2 regions of the Variovorax sp. GW822-FHT04A09 genome follow, and region 2 is predicted to be linked to the other one. Evidence: riboswitches for the same ligand, from Rfam matches in the RefSeq annotation. Region 2 holds a riboswitch; the other holds the start of a gene.
What was found. A riboswitch is a leader RNA that binds a small molecule or an ion and turns the genes downstream of it on or off. The one in region 2 is predicted to bind glycine.
Positions count from the first base shown of each region.

Region 1: another riboswitch for glycine. It lies ahead of gcvT (glycine cleavage system aminomethyltransferase GcvT); the one in region 2 lies ahead of AC1RLW_RS27755 (D-amino acid dehydrogenase).

Region 1 is NZ_JBXAMV010000001.1:1,680,887-1,695,673, reverse strand. It holds gene gcvH (glycine cleavage system protein GcvH) at 1-230, opposite strand, end outside; gene gcvT (glycine cleavage system aminomethyltransferase GcvT) at 302-1,474, opposite strand; glycine riboswitch at 1,522-1,626, opposite strand; glycine riboswitch at 1,639-1,729, opposite strand; gene AC1RLW_RS07620 (hypothetical protein) at 1,761-2,297, opposite strand; gene AC1RLW_RS07615 (L,D-transpeptidase Cds6 family protein) at 2,394-2,876, opposite strand; gene AC1RLW_RS07610 (MFS transporter) at 3,120-4,310, opposite strand; gene AC1RLW_RS07605 (AraC family transcriptional regulator) at 4,419-5,198, shown strand; gene AC1RLW_RS07600 (TRAP transporter large permease) at 5,236-6,528, opposite strand; gene AC1RLW_RS07595 (TRAP transporter small permease) at 6,539-7,051, opposite strand; gene AC1RLW_RS07590 (TRAP transporter substrate-binding protein) at 7,132-8,106, opposite strand; gene denD (D-erythronate dehydrogenase) at 8,162-9,178, opposite strand; gene AC1RLW_RS07580 (hypothetical protein) at 9,244-10,305, shown strand; gene AC1RLW_RS07575 (electron transfer flavoprotein-ubiquinone oxidoreductase) at 10,362-12,065, opposite strand; gene AC1RLW_RS07570 (SDR family oxidoreductase) at 12,206-12,988, shown strand; gene AC1RLW_RS07565 (DMT family transporter) at 13,066-13,902, shown strand; gene AC1RLW_RS07560 (acyl-CoA thioesterase) at 13,899-14,321, shown strand; gene AC1RLW_RS07555 (sensor histidine kinase) at 14,352-14,787, opposite strand, start outside.
Region 2 is NZ_JBXAMV010000007.1:94,431-109,217, forward strand. It holds gene AC1RLW_RS27735 (aminotransferase-like domain-containing protein) at 1-1,142, shown strand, start outside; gene AC1RLW_RS27740 (PhaM family polyhydroxyalkanoate granule multifunctional regulatory protein) at 1,207-1,998, shown strand; gene AC1RLW_RS27745 (FIST signal transduction protein) at 2,048-3,328, shown strand; gene AC1RLW_RS27750 (RtcB family protein) at 3,543-4,958, shown strand; gene AC1RLW_RS27755 (D-amino acid dehydrogenase) at 4,978-6,285, opposite strand; glycine riboswitch at 6,377-6,483, opposite strand; glycine riboswitch at 6,528-6,618, opposite strand; gene rfbB (dTDP-glucose 4,6-dehydratase) at 6,736-7,815, shown strand; gene rfbD (dTDP-4-dehydrorhamnose reductase) at 7,812-8,702, shown strand; gene rfbA (glucose-1-phosphate thymidylyltransferase RfbA) at 8,742-9,629, shown strand; gene rfbC (dTDP-4-dehydrorhamnose 3,5-epimerase) at 9,626-10,174, shown strand; gene AC1RLW_RS27780 (glycosyltransferase family protein) at 10,271-11,881, shown strand; gene AC1RLW_RS27785 (hypothetical protein) at 11,874-12,902, shown strand; gene AC1RLW_RS27790 (FkbM family methyltransferase) at 12,954-14,231, shown strand; gene AC1RLW_RS27795 (hypothetical protein) at 14,309-14,787, shown strand, end outside.

The DNA.
Region 1 (14,787 bases), on a different contig from region 2:
TCGTTCACTTCGGTGATCTCGCCCGACACGGGCATGAACACATCGGCGGCGGCCTTCACCGACTCGACCACACCGGCGACTTCGCCCTGCGCGAAGGTCTTGCCCACTTCAGGCAGGTCGACGAACACCACGTCGCCCAGCGCGTCCTGCGCATGCACGGTGATGCCGACGGTGGCGGCGCCGCCTTCGGCCGCCACCCATTCGTGGTCCTTGGTGTATTTGATGCTCATGAAAAAACTCCTCGTGGAAAAAATGGAATCGGGGTGCAGAGCCTAGCCGGGTCTGCGGGGTTCAGTGTCGGTCAGCCGCGGTAGTAGCGCGTCGGAACGAAGGGCATGGTCGAGACCTCCATCGGCACCGGCTTGCCGCGCACGATGGCCTGCACGCGCGTGCCGGGCTCGGCGAAGGCGGCGGCTACGTAGCCCATGGCCACGCAGCGGTCGGCTGTGGGGCCGAGCAGGCCGCTGGTGACGGCGCCGATGTCGTGGCCTTCGAGCGACTGCAGCAGCGTACCGTCGCGCACCGGGATGCGTTCCAGTGCCACGAGGCCGACGCGTTTGCGCGTGAGCGTCTTGTGGTCGGTGTGGCCGGCCGCGCCCGAGGCGACGGCGGCCAGCTGGGCCAGCACCTTGGCCGCGCCCGGAAAACCGCCTTCGCGCGCACCGCCCGCGCGACGCACCTTCTGGATCGCCCAGTTGAGCGAGGCTTCGACCGGGGTGGTGGTGGTGTCGATGTCGTTGCCGTACAGGCACAGGCCGGCTTCGAGCCGCAGCGAGTTGCGCGCGCCCAGGCCGACGGGCTTCACCTCGGGCTGCGCGAGCAGCAGGCGGGCGAGGGCGTCGGCATCCTTGGCGGCCACCGAGATCTCGAAGCCGTCTTCGCCGGTGTAGCCGCTGCGGGTGACGAAGGCCGCGATGCCGCCGATCTGCACCGCGCCGCCGGTCATGAACACGAAGCGCTCGATGCCGGGCGACAGGCGCGCCAGCGTGGCGGCGGCCTGCGGACCCTGCAGCGCCAGCAGCGCGTGGTCGGGCAGGGGCTGCACCTGGCAGCGCGCGCCGATCCTGGCCTGGATGTGGGCGATGTCGGCCACCTTGCAGGCGCCGTTCACGATCACGAAGAGCGAGCCATTGCCTTCGTTGAAGAACATCAGGTCGTCGAGGATGCCGCCCTCGTCGTTCAGCAGCAGGCCGTAGCGCTGCTTGCCGGCGGGCAGATCGACCACGTCGACGGGCATCAGGGTTTCGAACGCGGCGGCGGCATCGGGGCCGACGAGGCGCAGCTGGCCCATGTGCGAGATGTCGAACAGGCCGGCCGCATCGCGCGTGTGCTTGTGCTCGGCCATGAGGCCGGCGGGGTACTGCACGGGCATGGAATAGCCGGCGAAGGGCACCATGCGGGCGCCGAGCTCCACGTGGAGGTCGTACAGCGGGGTCTTGAGAAGTTGGGCGTCGGAAGCGGAGGAAGCGGCCACGGGGCACTCCAAAGGGGCAGTCGAAATCCATGGCTGCAACGCCACGGGCCACCCCTGCTGTCCGCTTTACCTGAGAGATTCGCCCCACGATCGGGGTTTGCTCCTTCGGTGGGCCGCATGCAATGCCACGGCCTCTCTCCAGCAAGGAAACGCCGGTGGTTGCCGGCGTCTTGTCAGTCCTTTTGCCTGAGCGTTCGGGGAACCCCTGCGCCTTCGGCGGCCCCGTCGCGCGGGGCTCTCTCCTGACCCGGCGAGTGTAGTGGATCGCGGGGCCGGGGCTGGCGGCTCAGTGCACGGTTTCCGCCGGCGGCAGCAGCTTGTCGATGCGCTCGCGCAGCGAGTCGGCGCGCTCGGGGCCGGCGGCCTTCTCGATCTCGGAGAGCATCAGCGCGGCGATGGTCAGCATGGCCTCGCGGTCGCGGGCCTCGCGCAGGGCGTCGCGCATCTGGTTGGCGAAGCGCGGGTCGCGGCGCACGAACATGCGCTCGCAGATGTCGAACAGGAACATGCGCGTGGTGGCCAGCGAGCGCTTGCCGTCGAAGCTGTCGGCCGAGGTGGCGACCTGGATCGGCTCGGCGGCGGGGACGGGCGTGGGGGCCGGTGCAGGCGGTGGCGCGACCGGCCGCGCAACCTGCAGGTAGCCGCGCTGCATCAGCCCCTGGATCGCCTGCTCGGCCTCGACGCGGCTGGGGAACAGCGGGCTGAAGTCGGTCAGCGAGCGCCGGCCGTCGGCCATGAGCAGCAGGGCGCGCTCACGCTGGCTGAGCGTGCGCTGCCCGGCCTGGAGTTCGTCGCGTGCCTTCTCGGTCTTGGTGGGGAACATGGCGGCCACAGCTTTCGGAGGTCGAAGGCTGCAGCATCGTTGCAAGTGGTGACATCTTCGTGAACCATTTGCCTTACAGGGACAAGGCGGCGCGCGTCAGTTGCCCGCGCTCTCCTTGCGGATCAGCCAGCGCGGGCCCACGCGCTGCAGCTCGAGGGTCTTGCGGTCGGTCTCGGTGAGCGCGTCGGCGCTGTAGACCTGCCGGAACTGCGCGCTGGCCGAGGTGCCCTGAACGCTGATCACCAGCCCCTCGATGCCCACGCTGATGCGCGACTTGCCCGTGATGCGGGCGCGCCGGTCGGCCTCCCAGCGCTCGCGGGTCTGGCCGCGCGCGGGGGTGAAGTCGCTCGCGTAGGCCGCGAGGTAGCGCTCCACGTCGCGCGCGGACCAGGCGGCGGCCCAGGCGCGCACGGCGCTTTCCACTTCGGCGAGGTGGGTGACGGGATTGGTGGGATTGGCGGGGGCGGCTGCTGGTGCAACGGCTGCAACGGGCGCGGCGGCCGGTGTGGCCGCGATACCGGCGGTGGCCAGCAAGCCGGCAGCGACAAGGCTGCTGCCCTGGGCGACGATTCGGTGCATGGCGTCCTTCTCTTTCCTTCTTCTTGTCTGTCAGGCTCGACGTCGAAGCTTGCGTCGATTCTGGCAGTGAAAGAGGAGGCGTGCGGCGTTGAATCGCCCACGGATTTCGGTGGTCCGTGGTTCAGGGCGCGTGCACAGGACACCGGGTACTTCCCTCCGCGAATGTCCCCCGCCTTCGGCTCCTCCTTGATTTCGCTGCGGGAAGCACCCGGTGCCCTGTGCACCGGGTGCGCGGGGCAGAGCTCAGGCCGCCGCAGCCTCGCCCGCCATCACCTGCACCGTGCGGTTGCGCAGCCGCAAGGCCAGCACGGTCGCGACGCACAGCACGCACAACACCACCGTGAGCGTCACGCCGAGCCCGCGCGCATCCGACAGCAGGCCGAACAGCGGCGACACCAGCCCGCCGACCGAGAGCGCAAGACCGAGCGTGATGCCGCTGGCGGTGGCCGGGTTGCGCGGCAGGTAGTCCTGCGCGAGCGTCACCTGCGCGGCGAAGGGCAGGAACATGCTCATGCCGAGCCACGCGGTGCAGGCCAGCGCCGCGCCGGGCGTGGAGGCGAGCACGAGGCCCGCCATGGCCGGCAGCGCGAGCAGGTAGCCGCAGCGGATCGTGCCCATGCGCCCGATGCGGTCGCCGAGCCAGCCGCCGGCCAGCGTGCCCACGGCCCCTGCGGCGGTGAAGGCGGTGAGCGCCGCGGCGCCCTGGAAGGTGCTGCCGTGCAGGTCGCGCGTGATGCGCAGCGAGAGCATCGACAGCACCGTGACGTAGGGGATCGACCAGCCCACGATGGTCGCGACCAGCAGGCTGAAGGCGCGCCAGTCGTTGTGCGGCTTCAGCACCTGGGCGCGGGCCTGCGCGGCGCGCGCCGCCGTGGCCGCGTGGTGGGCGGCTGCGCTGCGCCGCGCATTGGCCGCGACCCACACCACGCCCATCGCCACCGCGGGAATGCCCAGCAGATAGCTGCGCGACAGGCTGCCGCCGCCGACCACCGTGGCCGCCAGCACGGGCGCGAACGAGGCGCCGATGGTGCCGCCCACCGAGAACACGCTCATCGCCTTCTGCGAGGCGCCGCCGGCCGCGCGCGCGGCCACGGTGGCGGGCGGGTGGTAGGCCGCGATGCCCAGCCCGCACAGCGCGACCGCGATCCAGGTCAGCAGGTAGCTCTGGCTCAGGCCCGCCAGCACCACGCCCAGCGCCGCCACCAGGAAGCCCACGGGCACCAGCCAGGCGCGCGGGTGGCGGTCGGCATACAGACCGAACAGCGGCTGCACCACGCTCGACAGCCCGGTGGCCGCCAGCATCAGGCCGCTCACGGCCGTGTAGCTGTAGCCGCGCTCCAGCACCATGAAGGGCAGCAGCGCGGGCACGAGGCCCTGGTAGAGGTCGTTGACGGCATGGGTGCCGGTGAGCAGCCCGAGTCGGCGCGTGTTCATGCGATGGCTTCTTTCTTCGATGTCCGGTTTGAGAAAAAGGGAGGAAAAGCCATCGTAGGAAGACACGGAAAGATGTTCTTGCTACGAATGTGCAAACATCGTCGTGAAATGGACAAACTGAATCTGCGCCCCGACGAGGGCGAATCGACCCCGCGCGCGGTGGCCGTGCTGGCCACCGATCCGGCGGGCGACGCCTTCATTCCGCCGCATGCGCACCGGCGCGGGCAGCTCATCCATGCGATCTCGGGCGTGATGATGGTCGGCGCGGCGGCCGGCAGCTGGGTGGTGCCGCCGGGGCGCGGCGTCTGGGTGCCGCCGGGCATGACGCACCAGATACGCATGGCGGGCGAGGTGAAGATGCGCACCGTCTTCGTCGAGCCCGGCACGCGCGCCGACCTGGGGGCCGAGTGCCGCGTGATCCATGTGGGTGCGCTGTTGCGCGAGCTGATCGTGGCGGCCGTGTCGCTGCCGCTGGACTACCCGCCGGGCGGGCGCGACGAGCGCGTGATGGAGCTGATCCTCGACGAGATCGAGGCCGCGCCCGCGTTGTCGCTGCATGTGCCGATGCCGCGCCACGCACGCCTGGCCGCGCTGTGCGAGGCGCTGATCCGCGACCCCGCGCAGCCCGCCACGCTCGACGGCTGGGCCGTGCGGCTGCACATGAACGCGCGCACGCTGGCCCGGTTGTTCGAACGCGAGACCGGCATGACCTTCGGCGCGTGGTGCCGCCAGGCGCGGCTGCTCCTGAGCCTGCCGCGGCTGGCCGCGGGCGCGTCGATCCTGGAGGTGGCGCTGGCGCACGGCTACGAGAGCCCGAGCGCCTTCACCGCGATGTTCCGCCGCACGCTCGGCATGCCGCCGAGCCAGTACCTGCACCCGCCGGCCTGAGGCGGGTGAAGGCGGGGGGCGGGAGCGGCCTGCGCCGCTACTTGAACCCGAGCGCGCGCGGCAGCCAGGTGCTCAGCATCGGCACGAAGGTCAGCAGCATCAGCACCGCGCCGTGCGCCCACAGGAAGGGCACCAGCTCCTTCACCAGCGCCGACATCGGCACCTTCGACACGTTGCAGGTGACGAACAGCAGCCCGCCCACCGGCGGCGTGATCATGCCCAGCGTGAGGTTGAAGATCACGATCATCGCGAAGTGCACCGGATCGACGCCCAGCTTGATCGCCACGGGCGCAAGGATCGGCGCCAGCACCATCACGCCCGGCAGCGGCTCGATGAAGATGCCGAACAAGAGCAGGAACACGTTGACGATGATCAGGAACATCCACGGCGAGAGGTTCATGCTGATGAGCCATTCGGCCATCTGCTGCGGAATGCCCTCGATGGTCAGCACCCAGGCGAACGAGGCCGACAGCCCGATGATGATCAGCACCGACGCCGACAGCAGGGCCGAGCGCGACAGGATGTCGGGCAGCATCTTCCACTCGAGCGTGCGGTAGATGAACTTGCCGCACACCAGCGCGTAGAACACCGCCACCACCGAAGCCTCGGTGGGCGTGAACCAGCCGGCGCGCATGCCGCCCAGGATCACCACCGGCAGCAGGATCGCGGGAATCGCCTTCCACGTCGTGACGAGGATCTCGCGCAGCGGCGGCGTCTGGCCGTCGCCCTTGTAGTTGCGCTTCTTCGAGACGTAGAAGTTCACCACGCACATCGCCACCGCGATCAGGATGCCCGGCACGATGCCGGCCACGAACAGCTGGCCGACCGACACGGTCTCGTCCTGCAGCGCGTAGATGATCATGATGATCGAGGGCGGAATGATCGGCCCCACGATGGCCGTGGAGGCCGTCAGCGCCGCCGCGTACGAGCGGTCGTAGCCGGCCTTGTCCATCATCTTGATGAGCATCGAGCCGGGGCCGGCCGCGTCGGCCAGCGCCGAGCCCGAGATGCCCGAGAAGAAGGTCAGCGACACCACGTTGGTGTAGCCCAGCCCGCCGCGGCGGTGGCCGACGAACTGGCCCGCAAAGCGCAGCAGCACCTCGGTGAGCGAGCCGCCGCTCATGAGCTCGGCGGCCAGGATGAAGAAGGGCACGGCCATCAGCGGAAAGCTGTCGATGCCGGTGAAGGTTTCCTTCAGCAGCACCATCAGCGGGTAGCTTTCCGCGAGGATCAGGGTGGCGGCCGTGGCCAGGCCGAGCGCGAAGGCCACGGGCACGCCGATGGCCAGGAACACGCAGGCGGAGACGATCAGGACAATGCTGGCATCCATGGTCTTCTCCTTACAGCGAGGCCGACGCGTTGGCGTCGAAATGCGCGTCCGACGCGAACTCGCGGTTCAGCACGTAGCCGCGCACCACCAGCAGCCAGTGCACGATCAGCAGCACGCCGCCGATCAGCATCGCGCTGTAGATGTAGGCGAACGGAATCTGCGTCACGGCGGTGAGCTGGAACATCGTGCGTTCCATGTAGAGCCAGCCGTACCAGACCATGAAGCCGAAGAAGGCGAACAGCAGCCCGGCCACCACGATGCGCACCGCCACGGCCGCGGGCCGGGGCAGGGCGTCCTGCAGGTTCTCGACGGCGATGTGGCCGCCGTAGCGCAGCACCGGTCCGGCGCCCAGGAAGGTGAGCCAGATCATCATGTGGCGCGACACCTCTTCGGCCCATTCGATCGACTGGTTCGTGGTGTAGCGCAGCACGACGTTGGTGAAGATGATGACGGACATGGCCGCCAGCAGGAGGATCAGCGCCCACCGGTTGGCGGCGAGAAAGTAGCGCTCGAAGGCTTGCACGTTGTGGTTCTCTGTGGTGTCGGAAATGCGAAGCGCCCGGCACACTGAGGCGGGCCGGGCGCGGTCGGATCGGAGCGGTCTTACTTGACGTCCGTGATCTTCTTGATGTTGTCGGCGCCAAATTCCTTGGCGTAGCCCACGTAGGCCGGCTTCAGGGCTTCGCGGAAGGCCGCGCCGTCGACGGTGCGCGTGACCTTCATGCCGTCTTTCTCAAGCTGGGCGATGCCGTTGTTCTCGTCGTCGTTGACCTTCTTGCGCTGTGCGATCGAGGCCTTCTTCGCCGCTTCGGTGAACACCTTCTTGTCGGCGTCCGAGAGCTTGTTCCACACCTTGGGCGACAGCAGCAGCAGCGCCGGCGAGTAGACGTGGCCCGTGAGCGACAGGTGCTTTTGCACCTGCGAGAACTTCGAGGACAGGATCACGGGAATCGGGTTTTCCTGGCCGTCGACCGTGCCTTGCTGCAGCGCGCCGAACAGTTCCGGGAAGGCCATCGGCGTGGGCAGGATGCCGAAGGTGCGGTAGCCGTCCATGTGCACCTTGTTTTCCATGGTGCGCATCTTCAGGCCGGCCGCGTCGGTGGGCTTGACGATGTCGCGCTTGCTGTTCGTCATGTGGCGAAAGCCGTTTTCCGTCCAGGCCAGCGCGATGATGCCCTTGCTCGGGAACTTGGTCAGGATGTCCTGGCCGATGGGGCCGTCCATGACCTTGCGGGCATGGTCGTAGTCGCGGAACAGGAAGGGGATGTCGACGATCTTGACCTCGGGCACGAAGTTGCCCACGGGGCCGGTCGAGGTGTTCAGCAGGTCTTGCGTGCCGAGCTGGATCGCTTCGATCTGCTCGCGCTCGCCGCCCAGCGCCGAGTTGGCGAAGTGCTGGCACTTGAAGCGGTTCTGGGTGTTCTTCTCGACCTCTTCGCAGAACACGGTGGAGCCCACGCCGTAATGCGATTCCTTGGACGTCGCATAGCCGATCTTGAGAACGGTGGGTTGCTGCGCGAAGGCGGCGGTGCCCAGGGCGAGCGAAAGGCAGGCGGCGGCGATGTGGCCGAATTTCATGGTGTCTCCGGGGAGTTGGGGGTCGAAAGCGCGTCAGGCGCAGGTCAGGAAATGACTATGCACCAATAACCAGTTTGACCGCGTCGGGACTTTCACGGACGTAGGCGCGGATCACCGCGTCGAAGCTCTCGTCGGCCGTGAGCCCGAGGGCCCGCGCGCGCGGCGTGTCGAAGCGCCCGGGCCAGGTTTTCACGATGCGGCGGATGGCGGCGTCGGGTGTGCGGTCGAGCAGGTCGGTGGCGGCGCGGCCGGCCACGCGTTCGAGCGCGGCGGCCATTTCGCCCACGGTGGTGGCCAGCGAGGGCAGGTTGAGCGCGGTGCGCGGGCCCCAGTCGGCGTCGCTGGCTTCGGCGGCGCGCACGATGCCTTCGATGGTCCGGGCCGGCGAGGCGATGGCCACGGGCGTCTCGTCGGGCACCGGGCAGGCTGCGCGCAGGCCGGCGAGCGGCTCGCGGATCATGCCGCTGAAGAAGCCCGAGGCCGCGCCGTTGGGCAGGCCGGGGCGCACGCTCACCGTCATGAGGCGCACGCTGCGCCCCTGCACGAAGCCCTTGCGCGTGTAGTCGGCCACCAGCTGCTCGCCGATGAATTTCTGGATGCCGTAGCTGGTCTGCGGCGTGGGCAGCGTGTGGTCGTCGATGAGCGCGGGCAACGGCTGTTCGGGCGAATCGCCGAACACGGCGAGCGAGCTGGAGAACACCAGCACCGGGCGCGTGCCGAGCGCGCGCAGCTTCTCGAGCAGGCCGTGCGTGGCGGCGAAGTTGCTGCGCATGCCCAGGTCGAAGTCGGCCTCGCATTCGCCGCTGACGGCGGCCGCCAGGTGGAACACCGCGTCGGCCTCGCGCCAGAAGGTGGCGCCGTCGTCGGCCAGCTGGGCGTTGAGGTCGCCGGTGGCGGCCGCGATGCGCGGGTTGGCCGCGAGGTCGGGCGGCGGCGGGGCGCGGTCGACCAGCGTGATGCGTGCGATGTCGCGGGCGGGCGCGCCGGCGAGCGAGAGCTGGCCCAGGGCCAGGAGGGTGCGCGCCAGGCGCGCGCCGAGAAAGCCGGCGCCGCCGGTGATGACGATGTGCATGGGGTCCTGTCTCCTTGTGTCCTTGTGTCGCGAGGATAGCGTCGGTGGTATCGCACAATTTGCGCATGCCCATGCTGCCTCCCGATCTCCTCGCCACCCTGCGTTTGCCTGTGCTGCAGGACGCCGACCTCGACACCCAGGCTTCCTTCTTCAAGCGGCCGGAGGTCCGTGGGCTCTACTTCGAGGTGGTGGAGGGCTCGGCGAAGGACGAGGTGCTGCGGGCCGCCGTCGCGCAGATCGGCGACCTGCATCCGCACCGGGCCGCGTTGCTGGCGGTGTTCGGCGGCGCGCTGGTCGAGAACGGTGCCGATCCGCAGCTCATGTTCGACGCCGTGCGGCAGCTGGCGGGGCGCCTGCTGGCGTCGCTGGCGCCTTACTGCGCGGCGCAGCCGTACGAACCCGATGAGGACGACGAAGAACCGCAGGACGAGGCAGAACTCGCCGCCTGGCAGGCCGCCGAAGCGGCGCTCGCGGCACTGTCGCCGCAGGCGCGTTTCGAGGTCGATGCGCTGCAGCGCGCGGTCGACCTGCTGGTGCTGCCGCTCATGACCATGGTGGTGCGCGATGTGCGCAACCACCAGTCGCTGGTGGCGGACGCAGGCCTGCTCGCGCACGTCGAGGCGATGTACGCCAACGACTCGCTGCCCTTCGAGGCTTTGCACTTCCTGCGCGCCGCGGCCCAGCTGTCGTACGAGGACGAGCTGGTGGTCCTGCTGCCGGCGTCGCGCGCGGGCATGGTCGTTCGCGCACAGGGCATCAACAACAACTTCCACGCCTTCTCGCTGCTGCAGGACCTGATGGAAACGCGCGCCCAGACGCTGGGCATCCGGCAGCCGCCGCGCACGCGTCGCGACGCGGACAGCGATGCCGCCGCCTTCCTCTGGCTGCAGGCGACGGCCTTCGCCCAGGGCGAGCTGGTGGACCGCATGGCGTGGTCCTGGGGCGAAGGCACGCTGCGCGAGAACGCGCGCCGGCAGGGGCGGCTGGTGCTCGTCGCGCTGGAGACGGACGACAAGCCCGCGCGCGGCTGGACCGGGTTCACCCACGTGCTGCACGCCGAGCAGAACCCGCAGGTGTCGCTGGTGCACTTCCTCACGCCCGACGAGGTCGCCGCGTACCTCGCCTGAAGCGCCATGAAAAAAGCCCTCCGAAGAGGGCTTTCTGATGTGTCTTGAGGGGCGCCTTACATGCCCACGTAGTTCGGACCGCCGCCGCCTTCGGGCGTGACCCAGACGATGTTCTGCGTCGGGTCCTTGATGTCGCAGGTCTTGCAGTGCACGCAGTTCTGCGCGTTGATCTGCAGGCGCTCCTTGCCGGCGCTGGCTTCGTCGGGCACGAACTCGTACACGCCGGCCGGGCAGTAGCGGCTTTCGGGGCCGGCGAACTTGGCGAGGTTGACGTTGACCGGCACCGACGCATCCTTCAGCGTCAGGTGGGCGGGTTGCTGCTCTTCATGGTTCGTGTTGCTGATGAACACGCTGGAGAGGCGGTCGAAGGTGAGCTTGCCGTCCGGCTTCGGATAGACGATGGGCTTGCACTCGGCGGCCGGCTTCAGGTACTGGTGGTCGGGCTTGTTGCGGCGCAGGGTCCATGGGATGTGGCCCTTGAGCAGCCACTGCTCGACGCCGTTCATGACCGTCGCGATGCCCAGGCCCTTCTTGAACCAGGCCTTGAAGTTGCGCGCCTTGTTCAGCTCGGTGTAGAGCCAGCTCTTCTCGAACGCGGCCGGGTAGGCCGTGAGCTCGTCGTGCTGGCGGCCGGCCATGACGGCGTCGAAGGCGGCTTCGGCGCACAGCATGCCGGTCTTGATGGCGGCGTGGCTGCCCTTGATGCGGCTCACGTTCAGGTAGCCGGCCTCGCAGCCGACCAGCGCGCCGCCCGGGAACACCGTCTTGGGCAGCGACATCAGGCCGCCGGCCGTGATGGCGCGCGCGCCGTAGCCGATGCGCTTGGCGGGCTTGATGCCCTTGGCTTCGTCGCCCTCGAGGTACCAGCGGATGTTGGGGTGCAGCTTCCAGCGCTGCATTTCCTCGAACGGGCTCAGGTACGGGTTGCTGTAGTCCAGGCCCGTGATGAAGCCCATCGTGACCTTGTTGTCCTCCATGTGATAGAGGAACGCGCCGCCGTAGGTGTTGTTGTCCATCGGCCAGCCGGCCGTGTGCAGCACGAAGCCGGGCTGGTGGCGCTTGGGATCGATTTCCCAGACTTCCTTGACGCCCAGGCCGTAGGTCTGCGGGTCGCGGCCTTCGTCGAGCTTGAATTTGGCGATGAGCTGGCGGCCCAGGTGGCCGCGCGCGCCTTCGGCGAACACCGTGTACTTGCCCAGCAGCTCCATGCCGAGCTGGAAGTTCTCGGTGGGCTCGCCGTCCTTGCCGACGCCCATGTTGCCGGTGGCGACGCCGCGCACCGAGCCGTTCTCGTTGTAGAGCACTTCGGCGGCCGGGAAGCCGGGGAAGATTTCCACGCCCAGGTTCTCGGCCTGCTGCGCCAGCCATTTGGTGAAGGCACCCAGGCTGATGATGTAGTTGCCGTGGTTCTGGAAGCAGGCCGGCAGGAAGGCGTTGGGCGTGCGCAGGCCCGACTTTTCGCTCAGGAACACCATGGCGTCGTCGGTCACGGGCTGGTTCAGCGGGGCGCCGAGTTCCTCCCAGTCGGGCAGCAATTCGTTGAGCGCGCGCGGGTCCATGATGGCGCCCGACAGGATGTGCGCGCCGGGCTCGGAACCCTTCTCGAGCACCACGACGGAGATTTCCTTCTCCTGCTGGGCGGCGAGCTGCTTGAGGCGGATCGCGGTCGAGAGGCCGGCGGGGCCGCCGCCGACCACGACCACGTCGTATTCCATGGCTTCGCGAGGGCCGAACTGGGCGAGGATTTCGTCGTGCGTCATGTGGGTTGGGTCGATAATGATTTTTAGAGGCGCGGGGGCGTCCCGGTTCGCCGGGCATTTTATGCGGCGTCCGGCGGTGGCCTTGTCGCCCGCAGGCGAGGCGCCTTGCGTCACCTGCGCGACTCCACAGGATTCAGCTCATGGCTTACAGCATCGATCTCTCCGGCCGCGTGGCTTTCGTCACCGGCGCCTCCAGCGGACTGGGCGCCCAGTTCGCGAAAACACTGGCCCGTGCCGGCGCCGCCGTGGTGCTGGCCAGCCGCCGCGTCGAGAAGCTCAAGGAGCTGCGCGCGCGCATCGAAGGCGAGGGCCACGACGCCCACGTGGTTGAGCTCGACGTGACCGACATCGGCAGCATCAAGGCCGCCGTGGCGCGCGCCGAGACCGGGGTGGGGCCCATCGACATCCTGGTCAACAACTCGGGCGTGAGCGCCACGCAGCGCCTGCAGGACGTCACGCCCGAGGACTACGACTATATCTTCGACACCAACGTGAAGGGCTCCTTCTTCGTCGCGCAGGAGGTCGGCAAGCGCATGCTGGCGCGCGCCCAGGGCAAGGCGCCGGGCACCTACATCGGCGGACGCATCATCAACATCGCGTCGTCAGCGGCGCTGAAGGTCATGCCGCAGATCGGCACCTACTGCATGAGCAAGGCCACCGTGGTGCAGATGACCAAGGCCATGGCGCTCGAATGGGGCCGCTTCGGCATCAACGTGAACGCGCTGTGCCCGGGCTACATCACGACCGAGCTCAACGAAGAACACTGGAGCACCGAAGGCGGCGCCAAGCTGGTCAGCATGCTGCCGCGCAAGCGCGTGGGCAAGCCCGAAGACCTCGACGGCCTGATCGTGCTGCTGGCCAGCGGCGAGAGCCATTTCGTGAACGGCGCGGTCATCGCGGCCGACGACGGGTTCGCCCTCTGAGTCCGCGGGCCTGGATCGGCATTGCCGCCGGCCTGGGCGCAGGCGCGCTCTGGGGCCTGGTGTTCGTGGCGCCGCGCATGGTCGGCCACTTCGGCATGGTCGACATCACGGCGGCGCGCTTCGCGGTGTTCGGCGCGGTGTCGGCGCTGGCGGTGTTCGCACGGCCCGCGGCCGTGCGCTGGCCCACGGGCCGGCAGGCGCTGGCGGCGCTCGGCCTCAGCGTGCTGGGCTTCAGCGGCTACTACCTGCTGCTGGCCTTCGGCATCGCGGCGGCGGGCACCGAGGTGCCCAGCCTCATCATCGGCACCATTCCCGTCTGGATGATGCTGCTGGGCCGGCCCGCGGGCCTGCACATGCGGGCCTTGCTGCCCGGCCTGCTGCTCACGGGCGCGGGCATCGCACTGATGATCTGGGGCGCGTGGTCGGCGCAGCACGGCGCGGGCGGTGGTGGCGGCGGCGCGCGCTTCGGCTGGGGCATTGCGCTGGCGCTGTGCTCGATGGTGAGCTGGACGGTCTACGGCCTGCTCAACGCCGCCTGGCTGCAACGGCACCGCGAGGTGCATGCGGCCGACTGGGCCAACTGGCTGGGCATCGCCACCGGCCTCGGGGCCTTGCTGCTGTGGGCGGTGGCGGGCAGCGATGTCGCCACGCTGCAGTCGCAGCCCGACGGCATGCTGTTCATCTGGATCGCGCTGGCGAGCGGTTTCGGCTCGTCGTGGCTCGCGACCATTCTCTGGAACGTCGCGAGCCAGCGCCTCTCGGCCAGCCTGTGCGGCCAGCTCATCGTGAGCGAGACGCTGTTCGCCTTGCTCTATTCCTTCCTCTGGGACGGCCGCTGGCCGCAGGCCACCGAATGGGTGGCGGCGGCGCTGTTCGTCCTGGGCATCCTCGCATCCATCAAGGCCCACCGATGAGAATCGAAATCCCCGAAAAGAAGAAGCTCGTGTACGAGATGTCGATCCCCATCCGCTGGGGCGACATGGACGCCATGGGCCACCTGAACAACGGCACCTACTTCCGCTACCTCGAGACGGCGCGCATCGACTGGATCCGCTCGCTCGGCGTGGAGCCCACGCCGGGCGGCGAGGGCATGGTGATCGTCAACGCCTTCTGCAACTTCTACCGGCAGATCGAGTACCCGGGCAACGTGCGGATCAAGATGTACGTGAGCGACCCGGGGCGCACCACCTTCGAGAGCTGGGCCACGATGGTCCGCGAAGACGCACCCGACGTGCTCTGCGCGGCCGGCGGCGCCACCACCATCTGGGTCGATTTTCCGAAGCAGAAGGCGCTGGCGCTGCCCGACTGGCTGCGCGAGATCGTCAGCGACTGAGGACGCGCTGACGCGTCTGCGAAAAAAAGCTCAGGCCGGCCGCAGCACGATGCGCGCCTCGAAGCCGCGTGCCATGCCGGGCGGTGGCGAGGCCAGTTCCAGCGTCGCGTTGTGCTTCTCGACGATGGTGCCCACGATCGACATGCCCAGGCCGTAGCCGGCGCGGTCCGAGCCGTGGCGCACATGGCGCTGGTGCAGCGACTGCAGCTGTTCGGGGCTGACACCCGGGCCGGCATCGCGCACCACCAGCACGCAGGGTGCCGCCACTTCGATCGTCACGCGGCCGTCGCCGCTGTAGCGCAGGGCGTTCTCCACGAGGTTGCGCAACGCGATCGCCAGCGCGTCGACGTCGCCGAAGGCCACCGGTGCGGCGCTGTCGGGCACCTTGAGCTTCAGACGTTCGTTGATCTGCGGGTCTTGCCAGAACTCCTGCGCCACCGTGCCCGCCAGCTGCACCAGATCGACC
Region 2 (14,787 bases):
CGCCGATGATGGCGTCGCGCGTGCCGGCCGACGCCAGCTCGCTGATCCGCAGCATGTTCCACCGCCCGAGCGACAAGCCGCAGCCGGGCATGGGCGTGTTCCCGCCCGACTGGATGGCCTCGACCTTCCTGGCGACCGCGGTGCGCCGCGTGACGACCACCTCGGCACTGCAGGAACTGTCGCTTCAATACGGCGAGCCTTCGGGCGACCTCGCGCTGCGCCGCAGCCTGTCGCAGAAGCTGGTGCGCATCAACGTGCCGGCCGGGCCGGACCAGATCGTGACCACCATCGGCGCCACGCACGCGCTGGACATCGTGAGCCGCACGCTGCTGCGCGCGGGCGATCCGGTGATGGTCGAGGAGCCCGGCTGGGCGCTGGAGTTCGCGCGGCTCGAGGCGCTGGGCATGCGCATCCTCCCCGTGCCGCGCCGCGCCGACGGACCCGACCTCGACGTGATGGCGCAGTACTGCAAGCTGCACAGCCCCAAGCTGTTCGTCAGCGTGAGCGTGCTGCACAACCCGACCGGCTACAGCCTCACGCCGGGCAGCGCGCACCGCGTGCTCAAGCTGGCCAACGAACACGACTTCCACATCGTCGAGGACGACACCTACAGCCATCTCGCGCCCGAGCACGCCACGCGGCTCAGTGCGCTCGACGGGCTGCAGCGCACCATCTACGTCAGCGGCTTCGCGAAGATCCTGGCGCCCAACTGGCGCATCGGCTTCCTGGCCGCCTCGCCCGCGCTGAAAGAGCGGCTGCTCGAGACCAAGCTGCTGGCCACGCTGACCTCGCCCACGCTGTTCGAGCGGGCGCTGTCGTGGTGCATCGACCAGGGCCAGCTGCGCCGCCATTCGGAGCGCGTGCGCATCCGCCTGGACGGCGCGCGCGGCCGCGCGGTGAAGCTGGCCATGTCGCACGGCTGCACCTTCGCCTCGGAGCCGGCCGGGCTGTTCGGCTGGGTCGACACGGGCGTGGACACCGATGCGCTCACGCAACGCATGCTCGACCAGGGCTACCTGCTGGCGCCGGGCTCGCTGTTCCATGCGCGCCGTCCGCCGAGCACGATGATGCGGATCAACTTCGCGACCTCGCAGGACGCGAATTTCTGGAAGGTTTTCAGCCGGGTCAGGGACGAGCTCTGATTCGCTTGCAAAGGGCTTGGAGTAAGCTGGCAACACAAGAAAACCCAGCCAGGAGACCTCCCGCATGAGCAACGCCAGCAAACCCTTCGACTTCAGCCAGTTCGTCCCCGGATTCGACTTCCTGAAGAACCTCGCCGGCGGTGCCGCCGCGGGCTCCGGTTCGGTGCCCGGCATCCCCAGCCTGGCGAGTTGGGTCGCGCCGACCATGAGCGTCGAAGAGGTCGACAAGCGCATCCAGGAACTCAAGACCGTCCAGTACTGGCTCGAACAGAACGGCCACGCGCTCAAGGCGACCATCCAGGCGCTCGAGGTGCAGAAGATGACGCTGTCGACCCTGCGCGGCATGAACGTGAGGATGGAAGACATCGCCAGCGCGTTCACCAAGCAGGCCGCGGCCATGGCGCCGGCGCCTGCACCGGCTCCCGCCCCGGCCCCCGCACCGCGGCCCGAACTGGAAGCTGTCGAGGAAGAGGAAGAAGAGTTCGACGAGGCCGAGGAAGAAGCGGAAGAAGAGGAAACCCCGGCGCCGAAGAAGACCTCGCGCGCCAAGCCCGCAGCGTCCAACGGCGCCGCCGGCGTGGTCGACCCGATGCAATGGTGGGGCTCGCTCACCGAGCAGTTCCAGCAGATCGCGAGCACGGCGCTGCAGGACGCGGCGCAGCTCAAGGTGCCGGTCATGGCGCAGCCGCTGGCCGACGCCGTGGGGCAGGTCATCGGCAAGGCGACGGCGGCGCGCAAGCCGGCCGCCAAGACCGCCGCGAAGAAGGCCGCAGCGAAAAAAGCCGCGCCGGCACCCGCCGCGCGCAAGAAAACCACGTCCGCCGCCGCGCGCAAGCGAACCTCCGGCCGGCGCTGACGTCTTACAGACACCTTTCCAGACGACGACGCACGGGTCGGTACGCACCATGAAACTGTTTCCCACCGGCCATGCCACCCACCCGCAATGGCGCATGGCCGCCGGCCTCGTGCTGGCCCAGTTGCGCGCGCAGATGGCGCTGCCCGACTACGCGTCGAACCCGACGCTCGGGCTGCTCTACATCACCGACCACTACGCGGCCGAGGCGCAGGAGATCCTCGATCACCTGAGCGCCGAGCTGCCCGAAGTGACCGACTGGTCGGGCACCGTCGGCATCGGCGTGTCGGCCAACAACGCCGAGTACTTCGACGAGCCCGGCCTGAGCCTGATGCTGTGCGCGCTGCCCAGCGACCAGTACCGCGTGTTCTCGGGCGTGGCGCCGCTGGGCAGTTCCGAAATGAGCGGCTTCGAGGCGCACACCGCGCTCGTGCACGCCGACCCGGCCACGCCCGACCTGGGCGAGCTCATCGGCGAGATGGCGGGGCGCACCGACACCGGCTACCTGTTCGGCGGGCTCTCGTCCGGCCGCGGCGGGGCGCTGCAGTTCGCGGTCGGCGGCAACGGCAACATCCGCGGCCATGGGGCCGCGGGCGGCGTGTTCTCGGGCGGCCTGTCGGGCGTGGTGTTCGGCGAGGGCGTGCGGCTGGTGTCGCGCGTCACGCAGGGCTGCCAGCCGCTGCGCACGGGCGGCGCGCGCGAGCGCGAGATCACCGAGGCCGACGGCAACCTCCTGCTGTCGCTCGACGGCGAGCCGGCGCTCGACGTGCTGCTGGCCGACCTACAGGTGTCGCTGGACCGGCCGCAGGAGGCCATCGACGCCGTGCGCAACACGCTGGTCGGCCTGGCCGACGCGGGCAGCGACGGCATCCGCCGCACCGGCGACCTGGGCGCCGACGTGCTGGTGCGCCACATCATCGGCCTCGACCCGACGCGGCGCGGCATCGCCATTGCCGACAACGCCGAGGCCGGCATGCGGCTGAGTTTCTGCCGCCGCAACGCGCAGGCGGCGCGCGCCGACCTGATGCGCATCTGCGCCGAGATCCGCGAAGAGCTCGAGCCCGAAGAGCAGACGCTGGCCACCGCGCGCGCCGTGGCGGCGGGCGAGGCCGAGGCCGCGCCGCATCCCGCGCGGCGCATCGCGGGCGCGGTGTACGTGAGCTGCTCGGGGCGCGGCGGCCCGCACTTCGGCGCACCGGGCGCCGAATTGCAGATCGTGCGGCATGCGCTGGGCGACGTGCCGCTGGTCGGCTTCTTCGCCGCCGGCGAGATCGCGCGCCATCACCTGTACGGCTACACCGGCGTGCTGACGGTGTTCACCGCGCCGGACTGACTGGCTGACTGACGGGAAAAAACGACGCGCGCGCCTGCGCGTTGTTTTCGCAAGCGCTTCGCGTCGATAGAATCCGCCCGCTTTCTTGAATCTCTGCTGCTGCAAGAAAGAGTGATCCGCGCGCCCCGAGGCACGCGGTCGATCTCTTTCGCCCCGCCACGCGATGTGACGGGGCCCGGAAACCGACACGGTTTCCCCGAATGGAATTGCAGCCATGGGCAGCCCTACCAATAGTCATTTTTCGAGACTCCAGCGCGCCTTTTCGCGCGCGAACATCGCCGTCGACTACCGCGATGGCATCTATCACCTGCGCAACGAAGCCGCGCAGGCGACCGTGCTTCTGCCGCAGAGCCTGCCGCTGGAAGAAAAAGCCGTGAACCAGCTGCTGGCCTTCGCCAGCGTGCGCTCGCCCGACGGCGCGCACGGCGTGTGCAAGGCCTGCGCGACGCCGGACTTCCATCCGGGCTCGGTCGCGCCGGTGGGCAGCGTCGTCGCCACCGATGGCGACTTCGTGATTCCCGCCGCGGTCGGCACCGACATCAACTGCGGCATGCGCCTGCTGACCACCGGCCTCACGCTGGACCAGGTGGCGCCGCACAAGACGCAGCTGCTCGCGCGGCTCACGCGCAGCCTGCTCGACAACGGGCGCGACGTGCCGGTGCACACGGCGGCGTTTCGCGCGCTGTTCGACGACGGGCCGGCCGCGTTCCTGGACGCCGTGCGCAACGAGGGGCTCTGGGCGGCCTGCGACCGCGACCGGCTGCGGGCCGAGATTGGCGCGTGCATCGGCCTGGCGAGCTTCGGCGGGCAGTCGCGGCACGCACCGTCGGCCTACACCGGCGCGCGCCACGAGGTGTTCCGCGATCCGTGCCTGGGCACGCCGGGCAGCGGCAACCACTTCGTCGAGCTGCAGGTGGTCGACCAGGTGATGGACCGGCACGCGGCCTACCGCGCGGGGCTCAAGGCGGGCGAGGTCGTGGTGATGATCCACAGCGGCTCGCGCGACATCGGGTTCCATGTCGGCGGCCGCTGGATGGACCGCGCGCGGGCCGAGTGGCCGCAGGGCCTGCGCCATCCGAAGAGCGGGCTGTACGGGCTGGCCGGGCCGCTGGCGCAGGAGTACCTGGAAGCCATGGGCGTGGCCGCGCGCTATGCGTGGGCCAATCGCGTCGTGCTGGCCGAGCTGGTGCGCAAGGACTTCGCCGAATTGCTCGGCGCCACGGCGTCGACGATGGTGGTCGACGTGCCGCACAACGTGGTGCTCCGCGAGCACGGCATGAACATCCATCGCAAGGGCGCGACGCCGGCGCACGCGGGCGACCTGGCGCTGATTCCTGGGTCGATGGGCGATCACTCGTACCTTGCGACCGGGCTGGGGCATGAAGACTGGCTGTGGTCGTGCAGCCATGGTGCCGGCCGGCGCATGCGGCGGCAGGAAGTGCGCGCGATGCGGCCCGCACCCGACGACGCCGATGCCAGCTGGCAATGCGTGACGCTGCGCGAAGAGCGCCGCATCGAGGAGGCGCCGCAGGCCTACAAGCCGATCGGCGCGGTGATCGAGGCGCAGGAAAGCGCGGGGCTCATCCGCTGCGCCGTGCGGCTCAAGCCCTGGGTCACGTTCAAGGCGTGACCCGAGGGCAGGTGCCGCGTCAACCCAGTGCGGGCTGCACGGCGCGCGGCGCGGGTGCCGGCATGCCGGCGAACGCGAAGTCGACCTCGGGCGCCAGCCCGCTCACGATGCGCGCGATCGACTTGCCCGAGCCGCAGGCGTGCGTCCAGCCGAGCGTGCCGTGGCCGGTGTTGAGGAACAGGTTCGGCAGCTTGGTCTTGCCGATCAGCGGCACGTTGCTCGGCGTGGCCGGGCGCAGGCCAGTCCAGAACTGCGCGCGCTCGGTGTCGCCGGCGCCGGGGAAGAGCTCCTCGACGCGCCGCACGATGGCTTCGCAGCGCACGCGGTTCAGGTCGCGGTCGTAGCCGTTGAGTTCGGCCGTGCCGGCGATGCGCAGGCGGTCGCCCGACTCGGAGGTGTAGCGCGAGAACACCAGCTTGTATTCGTCGTCGGTGAGCGAGACCTGGTGCGCCTTCGACGCGTCCTTCACGGGCAGCGTCACCGAGTAGCCCTTGGCCGGGTAGATCGGCAGGCGGATGCCCAGCGGCGCGGCGTACAGCGGGCTCAGCGAACCCATCGCAAGCACGAAGGCGTCGCCACGGATGCGCTGGAAGCGGCCTTCGTTGTCGGTCGCCTCGACGTGGTCGATGCTGCCGCCGGCTTCGCGCAGCGCAGTCACCGTGTGGCTCATGAGGAACTTCACGCCGGCCGCCTCGGCCAGCTTCACGAGCTCGCGCGCGAAGCGGTTGGCGTCGCCCGACTCGTCTTCGGCGGTGTAGGTGGCGCCGGCGAGTTGCGGGCGGATGTGGGCGAGGGCGGGTTCGATCCTGATGGCCTCGTCGGCGGAGATGACCAGCCGCTCGCAGCCCAGGGCACGCATCTGCTCGGCGGGCTTGAGGGCGCCGTCGAATTCTTTTTGCGTCGTGTAGAAGTGCAGGATGCCTTGCGTGCGCTGGTCATAGCTCAGGCCGGTGTCTCGACGCAATTGCTGCAACATTTCCCGGCTGTATGTACCGAGACGAACGATCTGTTCGATGTTGTGGCGGGTGCGCGTGGGGGTGCATTCGCGCAGGAACTGCAGGCCCCAGAGCCATTGGCGCATGTCGGCGCGGATGCGAAACAGCAGCGGGGCATCTTCCTTGCCGAGCCATTGCAGCACCTTCAGCGGCGCACTCGGATTGGCCCAGGGTTCGGCATGGCTGACCGAGATCTGGCCGCCGTTGGCGAAGCTGGTTTCGGCGGCCGGGGTGGCCTGCCGGTCGATCACGGTCACCTCGTGGCCGAGTTGCTGGAGGTAGTAGGCCGAAGTCACGCCGAGCAGGCCGGCGCCAAGAACGATCACACGCATTGCAAGTACCTTTGAGTTTGCAGCGCTTGAACGGCGGGCGTGGAGTGCTATTGAAAAAATAGCAAGCAACCGGACGACCGATGTCCAAGTTGCCGCTCCCCCTGTCCTCGGTACCTGAGAGATTCACCCTGCTGCACCCGCAGCGGGTTTGCTCCTTCGGTGCGCCACATGGCGTGGCGGCTCTCCAGACGGCTGTATCGATGAGTGCAGTACTGACCCCTTGCCGAAGTTCCTGGGCGTTGCCTGGAATTTCGTCGGGCCGACCTGAGCGTTTATGGGAGTTTGCGCCTTCGGTAGGGCCTCCGTGGAGGCCCGCTCTCCTGCAATTGTTGGCGATTGTAGGCGGGCCCCGCAAGCCGGCCAAGCCCTGTACATCGGCACTTCACACCGATGGGATAATTGAATGTTGATTTTTGGTAAAGCAAACTTTTTTCTACAGGTGGGGACCTCATGATCCTGGTTACCGGCGGCGCAGGCTTCATTGGCGCCAATTTCGTGCTCGACTGGATCGCGCAGGGCAACGAGCCCGTCGTGAACCTCGACAAGCTGACCTATGCGGGCAACCTCGAGACCCTCGCGTCGCTCAAGGGCAACGCGAACCACGTCTTCGTGCAGGGCGACATCGGCGACAGCGCGCTGCTCGATCGCCTGCTGGCCGAGCACAAACCCCGTGCCGTTGTGAACTTTGCCGCGGAATCGCATGTGGATCGCTCGATCCACGGCCCGGAAGACTTCGTGCAGACCAACGTGCTCGGCACCTTCCGCCTGCTCGAATCGGTGCGCGGTTACTGGAACGCCCTGCCGGCCGACCAGAAGGCGGCCTTCCGCTTCCTGCATGTGTCGACCGACGAGGTCTACGGCTCGCTCTCCAAGACCGACCCGGCCTTTACCGAAGAGAACAAGTACGAGCCCAACAGCCCGTACTCGGCCAGCAAGGCCGCCAGCGACCACCTCGTGCGCGCCTGGCACCACACCTACGGCCTGCCGGTGGTCACCACCAACTGCTCGAACAACTACGGCCCGTTCCACTTCCCCGAGAAGCTGATCCCGCTGATGATCGTCAACGCACTGGCCGGCAAGAACCTGCCCGTGTACGGCGACGGCATGCAGGTGCGCGACTGGCTCTACGTGAAGGATCACTGCAGCGCCATCCGCCGCGTGCTCGAGGCCGGCAAGCTCGGTGAGACCTACAACGTCGGCGGCTGGAACGAGAAGCCCAACATCGAGATCGTCAACACCGTGTGCGCGCTGCTCGACGAGCTGAGCCCCCGCGCCGACGGAAAGCCGTACAAGGAACAGATCACCTACGTCACGGACCGCCCGGGCCACGACCGCCGCTACGCCATCGATGCACGCAAGCTCGAGGCCGAGCTTGGCTGGAAGCCCGCCGAGACCTTCGATACCGGCATCCGCAAGACCGTCGAGTGGTACCTCGCCAACGGCGAGTGGGTGCGCAACGTGCAAAGCGGCGCGTACCGCGAATGGGTCGAGAAGCAGTACGACGCCGCACCCGCAAAGGCTTCCGCATGAAGTTGCTGCTGCTCGGCAAAGGTGGACAGGTCGGCTGGGAGCTGCAGCGCAGCCTCGCGCCGCTCGGCGAAGTGGTCGCACTGGACTTCGACAGCACCGACTTCCACGCCGACTTCAGCCGCCCCGAGCAGCTGGCCGCCACGGTGCTGGCGGTGCGCCCCGACGTCATCGTCAATGCCGCCGCGCACACCGCCGTCGACAAGGCCGAGAGCGAGCCCGACTTCGCGCGCAAGCTCAACGCCACCTCGCCCGGCGTGGTGGCCGAGGCCGCGCAGCAGATCGGCGCGCTGATGGTGCATTACTCCACCGACTACGTCTTCGACGGCAGCGGCACCCGCCCCTGGAAAGAAGACGACGCGACCGGCCCGCTCAGCGTGTACGGCCAGACCAAGCTCGAAGGCGAGCAGCTGGTGGCGCAGCATTGCGCGAAGCACCTGATCTTTCGCACCAGCTGGGTGTACGCCGCACGCGGCGGCAACTTCGCCAAGACCATGCTGCGCCTGGCCAAGGAGCGCGACAAGCTCACGGTCATCGACGACCAGTTCGGCGCCCCCACCGGGGCTGAGTTGCTGGCCGACATCACCGCGCACGCCATCCGCGCCACCTTGCAAGACCCGACCAAGGCCGGGCTGTACCACGCCATCGCCGGCGGCGAGACCACGTGGCACGGCTACGCGCGCTTCGTGCTCGAGATGGCGCAGCAGGCCGGCGTCGAACTCAAGGCCGGCCCGCAGGCCGTGGAGGCCGTGCCCACCAGCGCCTTTCCGACGCCCGCGAAGCGGCCGCACAACTCGCGGCTCGACACCACCAAGCTGCAGACCACCTTCGGCCTGCGCCTGCCGCCTTGGCAGGAAGGCGTGGCACGCATGCTGCGCGAGACGCTCTGACCGACTGATTTTTCCTGCCCCTCACAGAAGAAGACTCCCATGACGCAACGCAAAGGCATCATCCTTGCCGGTGGCTCCGGCACCCGCCTGCACCCGGCCACGCTCGCCATGAGCAAGCAACTGCTGCCGGTGTACGACAAGCCCATGATCTATTACCCGCTGAGCACCCTGATGCTCGGCGGCATGCGCGACATCCTGATCATCAGCACGCCGCAGGACACGCCGCGCTTCCAGCAGCTGCTGGGCGACGGCAGCCAATGGGGCATCAACCTGCAGTACGCGGTGCAGCCGAGTCCCGATGGCCTGGCGCAGGCGTTCATCATTGGCGACAAGTTCGTGGGGAATTCGCCGAGTGCGCTGGTGCTGGGGGACAACATCTTCTATGGGCATGACTTTGCCCATCTGCTGTCGGACGCTGATGCGAAGCAAAGCGGTGCGACCGTGTTCGCGTACCACGTGCATGACCCGGAGCGCTACGGTGTGGTGGCCTTCGACGCCCACGGCAAGGCCAGCAGCATCGAAGAGAAGCCCGTCAAGCCCAAGAGCAGTTACGCCGTGACCGGTCTGTACTTCTATGACAACCAGGTGGTCGACATCGCGAAGGCCGTGAAGCCCAGCTCGCGTGGCGAACTGGAAATCACCGCTGTCAACCAAGCCTATCTGGACCTCAACCAGCTGAATGTGCAGATCATGCAGCGCGGCTATGCGTGGCTGGATACCGGCACGCACGAAAGCCTGCTCGAAGCGGGGCAGTTCATCGCGACGCTGGAACATCGGCAAGGGCTGAAGATCGCGTGTCCTGAAGAGATTGCTTGGCGCAATGGCTTCATTGACCGCGCGCAGCTCGAAAAGCTTGCTGCACCGTTGCAGAAGAACGGCTATGGCAAGTACCTGAACCACTTGCTGGCCGAAGAGGTGCGCTCGTGAAGGCCATCCAAACCGAGATCCCCGACGTTTTGATCATCGAGCCGAAGGTCTTCGGCGATGCGCGCGGCTTCTTCTTCGAGAGCTTCAATCAGGCCGCATTTGACGCCGCCGTGGGAGAACATGTTTCCTTCGTGCAAGACAACCATTCACGGTCTGCAAAAGGCGTGCTGCGCGGGCTTCATTATCAGATTCAGCAACCGCAAGGAAAGTTGGTGCGGGTAACGCGCGGCACGGTCTATGACGTGGCTGTAGATATCCGCAAATCGTCCCCAACGTTCGGTCGATGGGTCGGTGTGGAGCTCAGTGAGCAAAATCAAAAGCAATTCTGGGTGCCAGCAGGCTTTGCGCACGGATTTCTTGTCTTGAGTGAGTCGGCAGATTTTTTGTACAAGACAACGGAATACTATGCGCCTTCCCACGAAAAATGCATCGTATGGAATGACGCCGATTTGAATATCCAATGGCCTGTCGCCGGGTTGAACCCTTTGTTATCTCAAAAGGATCAGCAAGGGTCCAGTTTTGCAGAAGCTGCTCTATTTGAATGAATGTTGCCTTGTCGGCCCAGCAGCCGATGCGGAAAAATGGCTTTAGCCAGGTGAGTCGATGGCTTTCATCAGGATCGATTTGAAGGGTTGTGTTAAATGAGGAAGATCGTGCCGAATCCTGACTGGTCATTGGAAAAAATTGCGGCATCAGCATTGTTCGATGCCGATTTTTATTTGGCGAAATATCCGGACGTTGCGGCGGCGGGATTGGACCCCCTTGAGCATTACTCTTCCCATGGCTGGCGCGAAGGTCGAAACCCTAGTCCATCGTTCGATACCAAATTTTATCTTCGCGCATATCCCGATGTCGCGGCCGGGGATCTGAATCCACTGAATCACTACGCAGTTTATGGTGCGAAAGAAGGGCGCGCCGCCGTTCCCCCGCGACGCGCCGTTGAAAGCGGAAAAGATATTGTTCTGGCCGCTCGCCCTGCGCGAATACGGGCAGCCGGTTGGACCCCAGTTGCCGACATTGATTCGCCGCTCGACAGAGAGTCTGTCCAGCAACTCCTTTTTTCGGCATTCCAGAAGAATGCAGGCGCTGTGATCATTTCCATGAGTCATGATCAATATTTAAAAAGCGTTGGCGGAGTCCAGACTGCGATCGCCATTGAACAAGGAGTGCTTGCCGAGGCTGGCTGGATCTATGTGCACCTTTGCCCTGCGTTCCCGTTGCCATTTCTTGCTGATGCGGCTGACGAAAACGCCACTTTTCTCGTACTGACTTTGAACGGTAAGCGCGAGGGTGTTGTCAAGCTGGGCGATTTATTGACTTCGTTGCCTCTGGCTGCAAATGAGTGCAAAAAGTCCTTGGATCTAGTGATTCATCATTTGATGGGTTTTTCCGTGGAAACGGTGGCCAAACTGTCTCGAGTCTGCACAGCCGGAACTCCCAAGTTATGGGTGCATGATTTTTTCAGTCTTTGCACCAACCCATTTTTGCTACGTAACGACATTGCATTTTGCAACGCGCCTTCGGTCGAGTCTTCGGCGTGTATGGTCTGCTGCGAGGGGGGCGATAGACGCCTTCATCTCGAAAATTTAAGGCGTTTGTTCGATGAGCTTCAACCGATTGTCTTGGCACCCTCTGAAACGGCGTTGAATTTTTGGAAAAGCAGGGGTGATTTCCCCCATTCCAAGGCCTTGATTCTTCCTTTGGCGCGCGTCGAATTGGGTATTCCCTCCCGCAATACTCAGCGCAGACCTTTGCGTGTTGCTCATCTGGGGGCTGCAGCCCCGCATAAAGGTTGGGCGACTTTCAAGAAGATTGTCGAACGCCATGCCGAAGATGAGCGCTATGAATTTTTTCGCCTCGGATTCGGAAAAACTGAATTGGATGGGTTGACAGAAGTGCTGGTCGAGGTCAAGCCTAGTAATCTCGATGCAATGATCGAGGCAGTTCTCGAGTATGAAATCGATGTGGTGATAAATTGGTCGAGCTGTTATGAGACCTTTTCCTTCATCACCCTCGAAGCCCTTGCTGCCGGGGCATTTGTGGTCGCTCGAAAAGATGCCGGAAATGTGTGGCCAGCAGTGGTCGCTGCTGACAAAAAGAGAGGTATGGGCGTCGCTACAGAAATTGAGCTAAGGGCGTTGTTCATGACGGGAGAAATTGTGCAGCGAGCCAATGAAAAGCTCACAAGAGGCCAACTCCTTCGCTCAAGAGGTACTGCGGACTTGCTATTGAAAGAGGTTTCCTTTGTCTAGTACCCATTGCTATACAAGTATTTCGTTCAGCTATCTGGATCGCGCACGCGTACTTGCTGAAACGATTCGAAAGCATCATCCGGATTGGACTTTGTGGCTGTGCCTTTCGGATCAGGAGCCGGAGGGTTTTGAATTCAATCTTGACGATGAAGATTTTGACCATGTGGTGCGGGTTTATGAACTCGATGTCCCGAGCCATCATCCGTGGATTTTTGGACATGACGTAGTCGAGTTGTGTACGGCAGTCAAGGGGCCGATGCTTCAAAGAATCTTGGCGAGTGGAGCCGATAGGGTCTTGTATATTGATCCCGATATCGCTTTGTTTTCCCCTTTGACTCACGTTGAAAATTTACTTGAAAGCCGAGCAGTTGTTCTGACGCCTCATCTCTTGACACCCGAACGCACTCGGACCGGTGTGATAGGTAACGAAATTTCCTGCTTGAAGCACGGAGTCTATAACCTCGGGTTTGTTGCAGTGAGAAACTGCCCGGACGGTCATCTCTTTGCAAACTGGTGGGCGGAGCGGCTCCGAGAGTTTTGCCACGACGATATTCCCAATGGGCTGTTCACCGATCAGCGTTGGTGTGATTTGGCTCCAGCACTTTTCGACAATGTCGCAGTGTTGAGAGATCCTGGTTACAACGTAGCCAGCTGGAATATTAGCAACCGTCCAATTTCGATTGATGGGACTGGGAATGTCTACGCGGGAAATGCATTGCTCAGATTTTTTCATTTCACCAAAGTGAATTCCGTGGGTGAGGAGCAATTGGATTTGTATTCAAAGGGGCGGTCTGAGGTTTTTGAGCTCCTTCGCTGGTACCGCTCTCGACTAATTCATCATGCGGTCAAGGGGTTGCCGACCGGGTGGTGGCGGTATAGCCATTATGACGACGGAGTTGCGGTGCCGCGTTCTCATCGAATTTTTTGGCGCAATAGTCCCGAAATTCATAGCCTGTATCCGGATCCTTTTGGGGTTGGCGCTGATACTTTTCGGAGCTGGTACGAGAGCAATCATGTTTAAAAAAACAGCTTGCCTCGCTGATTTTTTCTTTTTTTTAAAGCGTCGGTCTTTATGAAATCTCTTGATACGCGGTACGGGTCGCTTTGCGTGCCGGAAGCAGCAGATGACTTGATCGGACGTTTTCTTTCCGCGTACGGCGAATGGGCGCACGACGAGGTGCGTTTCGTCGCGAACGCATTGCCAAGTGGTCCGGTGCGTGTTCTGGATGTTGGGTCGTTTGTTGGGACTTTTGGCATAGGCCTGACGGCTGAAGCCGAGGTTTCGGCTCTTGCGTTTGTCGAGGCCAATCCAGTGGCGGCACAGGCATTGCGTAAAAATGTGGAAAGCTTGGTCCGCGTTCCGGCCTCCGTGATTGAGGCCGCTGTTGTTCCTGACGGGCGAGAGTTAGCGGGGCGATATGACGAGAGCAACCTCGGGTCGCTGTCGTTCGCCAGCACTACCGATCAGACGCGCGTCGAGTTGGTTTCCAAGACAAGTTTCGTCAGGCTATCGGATATTTACCGAGAGCATGGCGGCTTTGATCTCATCAAAATGGATGTCGAGGGGCTTGAGTATTCGATACTCGACGCCGATCGCTCACTTCTTCTTCCGGGCGGCCCTGCTTTTTGGCTCGAATGCAATGAGGAACCTGTCGTCCTTGATTTGGTTGAACTTTTAATTTCAGCCGGGCTGACCGTTCACTATTTTGCGTTTCCCGCATTCGCACCGAACAACTTCCATGGAGAACAAGCGCAGATATTTCCATGGGCTTACGAATCAGGATTGTGGGCGAGTCGCGGCAATACCCCATCGCTCTCGCCCTTGTTGGTTGAGCACAATTGCATTCTCAAAAATATTTCCTCCCGCGAGGATCTTCGGATTGCACTATGGCAGACGCCGCGATGGGGAAGAGCCGAATGGAAAGACGCCTCCCCGACGGCCTTGGTGGCAGAGGCCGCGCACGCTGCATTGCGGCAGGAGTTCGACGATTTTCTAGCGAAACCCGCCCGCCCGCCTGGCCCTACTTTTCATGAGCTCCGACAGGAAGTCGCGAGTTTAAGAAGTGAACTTCAATCGACGCAAACGATGCTCGATGACAGCGATAGGCGTCGCGCTGACGCTGAAAATAAGATGCGATCGCTGGAGGCGGTTCTTGCGGTCGCCAAGCAGTTTGAATCGGTCGTCGAGCATCAGAGGATCGAACTGGGCAGGCTGAATGCCATTGAGCAAAGCACATACTGGCGCACTGGTTCCCGCATTCGGGGGTTTTTATCGGCACACCCAAAGATAAAACGTGCGTTGCGATTCTTGCTGGCCCATACGTATCGAATACTCAAGCCTGCGAAATAATCAATTCCTGAATGAATTTTGTTCATCAGGCGAGCGTTGGGTTTTCTTGAGTTCTACCACATAAAAAATTCGCAGTCGTGAAAAAAAATCCTGAGAAGTTTGGCTCGACAGTCGTTTTTCTTTTCGCGCTCGCAGTGACGGTACTGTTCAGCATAGCTTCCAATCCGGGATTTATGTCCTTCGACTCCGTCGAGGCACTTCGCCAGGCCAGGGAGGGTGTTGAAGGTTCTCAGTATCCGCCCTTTGGTAGCTATGTTTGGCGAGTCTTCGATTGGGTTTGGCCAGGCCCGACGTTGATGCAGCTATTTCAGAATGGAACATTATTGCTGTCATTCGCTTGGATACTCAAGAATATTGGTTGGCCATGGCCTATTCGATTGGTAATTCTTGCAACTTTTGCATTGCTTCCGCCTCTCACCGGAACAATGCTGGTAGTTTGGAAAGATGTGGCCGTCGCGGCGTTCTATATGCTCAGTTTCGCTTTGATGTTTGCGGCATCAAAACTAGAGATTGGAGCAAAAAGAAGTGGACTTCTTGCTGCTGGGGTTGTTTTCTT